Regions from separate parts of the Sphingobacterium sp. JUb20 genome, predicted to be linked through region 2. Evidence: riboswitches for the same ligand, from Rfam matches in the RefSeq annotation. Region 2 holds a riboswitch; the other holds the start of a gene.
The links. Region 2 has a riboswitch for S-adenosylmethionine ahead of metE (5-methyltetrahydropteroyltriglutamate--homocysteine S-methyltransferase). Riboswitches for the same ligand answer to the same signal wherever they lie in the genome.

Region 1: linked by a shared signal. The riboswitch ahead of metF (methylenetetrahydrofolate reductase [NAD(P)H]) and the one ahead of metE (5-methyltetrahydropteroyltriglutamate--homocysteine S-methyltransferase) in region 2 are both predicted to bind S-adenosylmethionine.

What each region holds. Positions count from the first base shown of each region.
Region 1 covers NZ_SLYV01000002.1:358,013-362,057, reverse strand. Annotated here, with positions in the region: gene EDF66_RS04765 (DUF2723 domain-containing protein) at 1-359, opposite strand, end outside; gene metF (methylenetetrahydrofolate reductase [NAD(P)H]) at 526-1,482, opposite strand; SAM riboswitch class I at 1,543-1,648, opposite strand; gene rimM (ribosome maturation factor RimM) at 1,815-2,342, opposite strand; gene EDF66_RS04750 (30S ribosomal protein S16) at 2,476-2,997, opposite strand; gene EDF66_RS04745 (UvrD-helicase domain-containing protein) at 3,346-4,045, shown strand, end outside.
Region 2 covers NZ_SLYV01000008.1:190,331-194,375, reverse strand. Annotated here, with positions in the region: gene EDF66_RS14950 (response regulator transcription factor) at 1-293, shown strand, start outside; gene EDF66_RS14945 (phosphatase PAP2 family protein) at 356-1,123, shown strand; SAM riboswitch class I at 1,199-1,303, shown strand; gene metE (5-methyltetrahydropteroyltriglutamate--homocysteine S-methyltransferase) at 1,460-3,772, shown strand; gene EDF66_RS14935 (DUF4833 domain-containing protein) at 3,914-4,045, shown strand, end outside.

The sequences.
Region 1 (4,045 bases), on a different contig from region 2:
ATTTTAATCAGATGATTTTTATCATTGGATTGATGATCAGATTGGATAATTTTTCTTGCTAATGCTGTTATGGTCCAAAACAAAAACATAACTGTCAAACCACTGCATATAGCAGAACCCACATTCATCCAAAATGCAATCTGAGCTAAATTTCCTAAAGCAAAATTTGAAAATATATTCTGCAACATTAGAAACAAAGGTGCTCCAGGCTGATGAACAATCTGAAGTTTATATGCTGATGCAATAAATTCACCAGTATCCCACCAGCTTGTTGTTCGCTCTGCTGTGATAATGAAAACGGATGTTGCTATGATGGCACATAGCCAACCTAACACGTTGTTTACTTTCTTATAATCCATGAATGATTCAGGTTTAATTGATTATTTGATAAATCAAATTAATTTTCAATTAAATATAATAAAAAGAGATTTCATTTGAGGGTGATTAACTTTTTTTAACAAAAATCGAAACGCATAAAAAAGCCTGCTATAATGTGATAGCAGGCTTTTTTATACGATATAAGTCTTAGAATAACTTTTCTACAATACTTTTAGTCGGTCCAGGATTACTCATGGTATAAAAATGTAAAACTGGCGCACCAAAGTCAATTAATTCTTTACATTGTTGTACCAACCACTCTTCTCCGACTTGTCTCACGTCTGCATTATTTTTACATCCGGATACTGCTTCACTCAATTCCTCTGGAATATCCAAATGAAAAATTTTCGGAAGCGTAATCAGTTGTTTTTTTGTAGTCAATGGCTTTAAACCTGGTATAATTGGAATATGAATATCATTTTCCCTGCACTTATTGACAAACTCTTTATATTTTTCAACATTAAAGAACATTTGTGTAACAATAAACTCAGCCCCCATCTCAACCTTCTTTTTTAACCATTTAAAATCGGTATTAAAATTTGGCGCTTCGAAGTGTTTTTCAGGATATCCTGCAACGCCAATACAAAAGTTGGTCTTTTCTGAAATCGCAATATCCTCATGTAAGTACTGTCCTTGGTTCATATCGGCAACCTGCTGTAAAAGATCTGTTGCAAATGCATGACCACCTTCTGTTGGTATGAAATCAGGATCGCCTTTTCTTGCATCACCTCTCAATACGAGCACATTGTCAATACCCAAGAAGTTCAAATCTATCAAAGCATTTTCAGTTTCCTCTTTTGTGAAACCACCACAGATAAGATGTGGTACAGCATCCACTTTATACTTATTCATAATAGCGGCACAAATTGCAACAGTCCCTGGACGTTTACGATAAGCCACACGTTCTAATAAACCGCTCTCGTGCTTCTTATACATGTAGTCTTCTCTATGATAAGTCACATCGATAAAGGGAGGCTTGAATTCCATAAGTGCATCCATTGTTTTAAAAATACTTTGGATACCTTGCCCCTTAGCTGGTGGCAACAGTTCAAAAGAAAACAAAGTTTTTCCTTTGGCATTACTGATATGATCAACGATTTTCATTAATATTTTTTAAAGTGATTTTGGTTGGCTTACATCGAAATGCACAAGTGGACTTGTTTCAACTTATCTTTCCCAGCTCTGAGTTGGGGTAGAATGTAGCACCTTATAAAATAACAGGTTGCTAAGGCTTCATTGGGTCTATTCCCTCGGCCTTTCTCTATAAGCATCGGCTAATATCGGCAATAGAAATTTATAATCAAAATAATATTAAGGTCATGCCTAAAAAAATGCCCCAATACAACGTTTATTAAAATGGATTTCTTTAAATAAAAAAGAGTTACTGCATATAACTACAGTAACTCCTTTTTATTAATCTGTATATCGTGAAGACTTTAAATCTCCTTATATAGCTCAACCAATCCATCTGGTAAATCAACCTCTAAAACTTTATCCTCTGAATCAATTCCTAGCATAAGATCGTCATTTAATGGGAACATCAATTCTTTTCCATTAAAGTCTACTGTTGCTATAAATTGCTGAGGCATTTCCTGTACATGTTTAATCTCTCCTAATTCTCCATGAACTTCATCAATCACCAAGTATCCAATTAAATCCGTATATCTAAAATCATCAGGATCACGCTCTGGCATTTTATCATTTGGAAGGTATATTTTCTTACGCACTAAAGGTTGTGCTTTATCAATATGATCGACGTCTTCTAAATTTAAATAGGCTGTACTATTTGATTGGTATTTGATATTGTCGACAAAGTAAGGCACTAATTTTTTATTCACTTCAGCAAATAAAACATCAAAGTCTAAATCTTGATAATCTTCAAATTCAAAAAAAAGCTGAAGCTCACCTTTTAATCCACGTGTTTTGCTAATATAACCGATGTAAAAACTTTCTTCTATGGTCATGTTCTAATTTGAAAGTGCAAATTTAAAAATATAAATATATAAATACAGTACTTCGTAGGTATAGCAACTACATTCTTAAAAAAAAGCCGGATCAAAATTGAACCGGCTTTCTTGATACTGTATGAAAGAAAAATTAACCTTCAGTTTCTTCTGCAGCAGGAGCTTCAGTTTCTTCAGCAGGAGTTTCTTCTACAACTGGCGCATTTTTAGCGGCAATAGCAGCAGCTTTTTCTTCTTTTTTCTTAGCTTCAGCAGCTAATGCAATTTTCTTAGCTTCAGCTTTAGTAGTTGCTAAACCGTCTTTTTTACCAGCAGTTCTTGCATCATTAGCTTCAGTCCAAGCTACAAATTTAGCTTCAGCAGCAGCTTCATCAAATGCACCTTTTTTAACACCGCCTAATAAGTGTTTTTTGTATAAAACACCTTTATCCGAAAGGATAGTACGAGCTGTGTCAGTAGGTTGTGCACCATTATTCATCCAATCCAAAGCTTTGTCAAAATCCAAAACGATAGTCGCTGGATTTGTGTTTGGGTTGTAAGAACCAATACGTTCGATGAATTTACCATCACGTGGAGCACGTGCATCTGCTACTACTAGGTGGTAAAAAGGACGTCCTTTTTTACCATGTCTTTGCAATCTGATTTTAGTTGCCATGTTTTTGTGTTATTTATGTATTCAACATATCCCCCGTGCTACATGCAAGAGGGGACGCAAAGATACAAAGGATTATTGGAAGTTAAAAACTAAAAATAGAAGTCAACTTCCACAGAATAAGAAAGATGACAAATAAGCGTCATTATATACCATTATGGCCAAATTATTTCATGCACACCGTCTTAGTCTTACAACGAAACAAATCATAGATGCCATCTGGATGATACAAATTTATATAGGGAATTAATTTGTAATTTTGCCTTATTTCTAAAGGCTCCGTACGCATTAGCAATTTTGTCTATTCAAATTAATAAGCGTATTTTCATCCTTCCAAATCAAATTGAATTCATGTCATCGATAGCGCCATTAAAAATATTAAAAGCCTCAGCTGGTTCAGGCAAAACATTCAGCTTAACTGTCCATTACCTGACTTTATTACTTTCAAAAGAAAACAGTTATCGTGAAATATTGGCCGTCACTTTTACTAATAAGGCGACCGCTGAGATGAAGGAAAGGATCTTATCTGTTCTAAAAGGATTAGCACAAGGTGACCAAAGCCGAAAAATCGATGATTATAGACGTTTATTGTTGACCCAATTTCCATATTGGAGTACGACTTCAATTCAAGAAAAAGCACATCGTGTTTATCGTAAAATCTTACATGATTATAGCCATTTTACCATCAGTACCATTGATGGTTTTTCGCAAAAAGTGATTCGAAGCTTTACTTACGAACTCAATTTAGATGCTGCTTACAAGATTGAAATGAATACAAGTAAGGTGCGGCAGGACCTTACTGTCATGTTAAATCAACTTCTGGATCAACGCCCTGATTTATTGGAATGGATTATTGAATATGCGGAAAAGAAAATTTTAAATAATGAAAACTGGAACTATCGTCGTGAATTAACCAATCTAGCGAATGAGATATTTTCTGAAAACTTTAAAGAGTTTGACAAACACCTCCTATCGCAAGATTCGGATAAAGTGTTCAATACCTTAAATAAAGAAATTGAAAACTTTACAAAAATATTCCTAGAAGCAGTTC
Region 2 (4,045 bases):
AATTTGAGATTGGAGAGTACTTCTTCGATTATACAAGTCAACAAATTGCGCATAAAGGTGTGCAACAAAAACTATCAACGAAAGAAGCGGAATTATTACGTCTACTTTGTCTAAAAAAGAATGATGTACTGACTCGAGAAGAAGCCCTTTTAAAAATTTGGCATGATGACAATTACTTTACAGGCCGGAGTATGGACGTTTTCTTAAGCAAATTGAGAAAATACCTACGAGATGATCCCAAAGTTGAAATTGTCAATGTACATGGAAAAGGCTATAAATTATTGGTTAGCTAATACACAATTACTAGAATAATAAAGAGATGTTAAAAACATCTCTTTTTGTTTATCTTGCAACAATGAAACTATCAATTCCATTTTTTTTAATCCTTTCAATCTTTTGCTCTTCTACATCGCTTTATGCGCAAAAAGATACTTTACAAAATGATAATCAAGATTTTGAAACCAATGCTAAGCCAATAAATTATAAGCAATTAATAGTTCCTGTGGCTTTAATGACTTACGGAGTAATCTCATTAAATAGCCCATACCTCAAACATAAGGATCAACAAATAAACAATTCAATTAATAATGATCCGTCCAAAACTTTTAAACTTGATAATGTTAGCGTTTTCATTCCTTCTGCCGCTGTCTTTGGGCTTGACTTACTCGGAATACCAAGTAAGCACAATTTAAAACAACGCTTAGTGGTAAGTTCGATTGCCCATGCAATCACCTTATCAGCAGTTTATACCATAAAAAAAACGACACCTACTTGGAGACCTGATCGCGCAGATCAAGAATCTTTTCCTTCAGGACATACTGCTGTACCTTTTACCGGTGCAGAAATTCTATGGCAAGAATATAAAGATCAATCCATTTGGTATGGTATTGCAGGCTATACAATTGCGGCGGGAACAGGTTACCTGAGAATGTATAATCATAAACATTGGTTTTCTGACGTCGCCATGGGAGCTGGTATTGGTATTATGGGAACAAAAATTGCATACTGGCTATTACCATTATTTGATAAACACTTGCAATCAAAAAAAACAAGTTACCTAACGATGGCAACACCGTTTTACAATGGAAAACAAATTGGTTTGTCTGCTAATTTCCAATTTTAAACCTTGGTTTATTATCATTTTTATATAAAAGTTACAAAATATTTGTTTTTATAAAACTAATTCCGATATTTACAGCGCTTATAGAGAAAGGCAGAGGGAATAGACCCAATGAAGCCTTAGCAACCTGTCAATTGACAAGGTGCTACATTCTACCCCATCAAAAAGTGGGAATGATAAGCTAGACACAAAATATATCTTGTGCCCTCCTCTCTAAAAGCAATCAAAAAATTTAGTAAATAGATTCAAGAATTTTTGATCGTTTTTTATTTCGAATAAAAAAAATCCTTCTAATTTCTTGCTTCGTTAAGGTTGAACAAATAAAATAATTTTATATTTATGTTACTAACGAACAACTTAGGTTACCCACGTGTAGGTGCCTTCCGCGAGTTGAAAAAGGCCAATGAAGCATATTGGGCTAAAAAAATCAGCGCGCAAGAATTATTGCAGGCTGGACTGAAAATCCGTGAAGGCAACTGGAAAACTCAAAAAGATGCTGGCATCGATTTGATTCCTTCCAATGATTTTTCATTTTATGACCAAGTTTTAGACTTGACATTAACTGTAGGTGCAATCCCTGCACAATATCAATCACTTTTAAATAACGAAGATAAAGGATACAATTTGGACCTTTACTTTGCAATGGCGCGTGGTTTCCAGCAAGATGGCGTTGACGTAACGGCAATGGAAATGACAAAATGGTTTGATACCAACTACCATTACATCGTACCTGAATTCGTGAAAAATCAAGAATTCAAATTGACTTCAGAGAAATTCTTAAATGAATATAATGAAGCAAAATCTTTAGGTATTGAAACGAAGCCTGTGTTAATTGGCCCGATCTCATACTTATTATTAGGTAAAGAAAAAGAATCTGGTTTCAACCGTATCGATTTAATCGATAAGTTGGTTCCTGTATATGAAGAAATCTTAACTAAATTGGCTACCGCTGGTGCAAAATATGTACAAATTGATGAGCCATTTTTAGCTTTAGATATTGATGATGCAACACGTGCTCTATACACTCGTGTATTTACTAAATTAGCTGCTGCTGCTAAAGACATCAAAATTATTGTAACGACTTATTTCGAGGCTTTACGTGACAACGAAGAAACAGCTCTAAACTTACCAGTTTACGCAGTTCATGTTGATTTAGTAAGAGGTGAAAACCAACTCGACACTATATTAGCCAAAGTTCCGGCTTCATTAACACTTTCTTTGGGTGTAGTTGAAGGTCGCAACATTTGGAAAAATGATTACGTAAAATCTTTAGCACAAATCAAAAAAGCTGTTGATGCTTTAGGCAAAGACCGTGTATTAGTAGGACCTTCGAGTTCATTATTACACGTACCTTTCGATTTAGACAATGAAGATAATGAAGAGTCATTGCCTAAAGAAGTTAAAAATTGGTTGGCATTTGCTAAGCAAAAATTAGCAGAGGTAAAAGATTTAGCGATCTTAGCTGAAGGCGAAGTAGATGCAAAAACCACTGAGCGTTTCGAAGCCAATAAGGCTGCTGCGGAAGACCGTCGTACATCTTCTTTAATCCACAAGCCTGAAGTTAAAGAACGTACAGCAAATATCACTGATGATGATGCTAAACGTACATCTACTTTCTTAGCTCGTAAAGAAGCACAACAAGCGAAATTTAATCTTCCAGCATTTCCAACAACGACAATTGGTTCATTCCCACAAACTAAAGATGTTCGTAAATGGAGAGCTGATTTGAAAAAAGGCGCAATTTCTCAAGAACAATACGATAAAGAAATCGCAGAAGAGACAGAAAGAACAATCCGTCTTCAGGAGCAATTGGATATCGATGTATTAGTTCATGGTGAATTCGAACGTAATGACATGGTTGAGTACTTCGGAGAGCAATTAGCAGGTTATGCCTTCACTAAAAACGGATGGGTTCAGTCATATGGTTCACGTTGTGTAAAACCTCCAGTTATTTATGGTGATGTTTACCGTCCTGCTGATATGACCGTACGTTGGTCTTCATATGCTCAAACCCTGACAAACCGTCCAGTAAAAGGAATGTTAACGGGTCCGGTTACGATTTTACAATGGTCATTCGTACGTAACGATCAACCACGCTCTACAACAACTTACCAAATTGCATTAGCGATTTTAGATGAAGTACAAGCTTTAGAAAAAGCAGGTATTAAAATTATCCAAATCGATGAACCTGCAATTCGTGAAGGTCTGCCATTACGTAAAGCTGATCACCAACAATATTTAGATTGGGCTGTACGTTCATTCCGAGTTTCATCTTCGAATGTAGATGACGATACACAGATTCACACCCATATGTGTTACTCTGAGTTCAACGATATCATTGAAGATATTGCTGCAATGGATGCTGATGTAATTACTATCGAGACTTCACGTTCGCAAATGGAATTATTAGATGCATTTGCTGCAGATTTTAAATATCCAAACGATATTGGACCAGGTGTATATGACATTCACTCTCCTCGTGTACCGAGTACAGAAGAGATGGTTGAATTATTACGTAAAGCAAAAGCTGTAGTTCCAGCTGAGCAACTTTGGGTAAATCCTGACTGTGGTTTAAAAACACGTGCTTGGCCAGAGACTAAAGCTGCCTTAGAAGCTATGGTTGAAGCTGCTAAAATCTTGCGAGCTGAATAAGTTTAAATTTTTAGAATTATAAATATAAAAGATCCTGAAGTTAAATCACTTCAGGATCTTTTTTTGTAAAAAAATAATAGTTTATATTTAATACTTTAATATAGAAAGTTTAAATTTACCCTAATCAAAAAAGTGTATATCATGAAAACTTTCACTTGTCTTTTATACTTTCTGTTTTTTGTATCAATCTATACCTTTGCACAAGAGGGCTATCCCACTCCACCATTCAAATCAAACACTCTTTTTTATATACAACATAGCGAAGGTCATAAC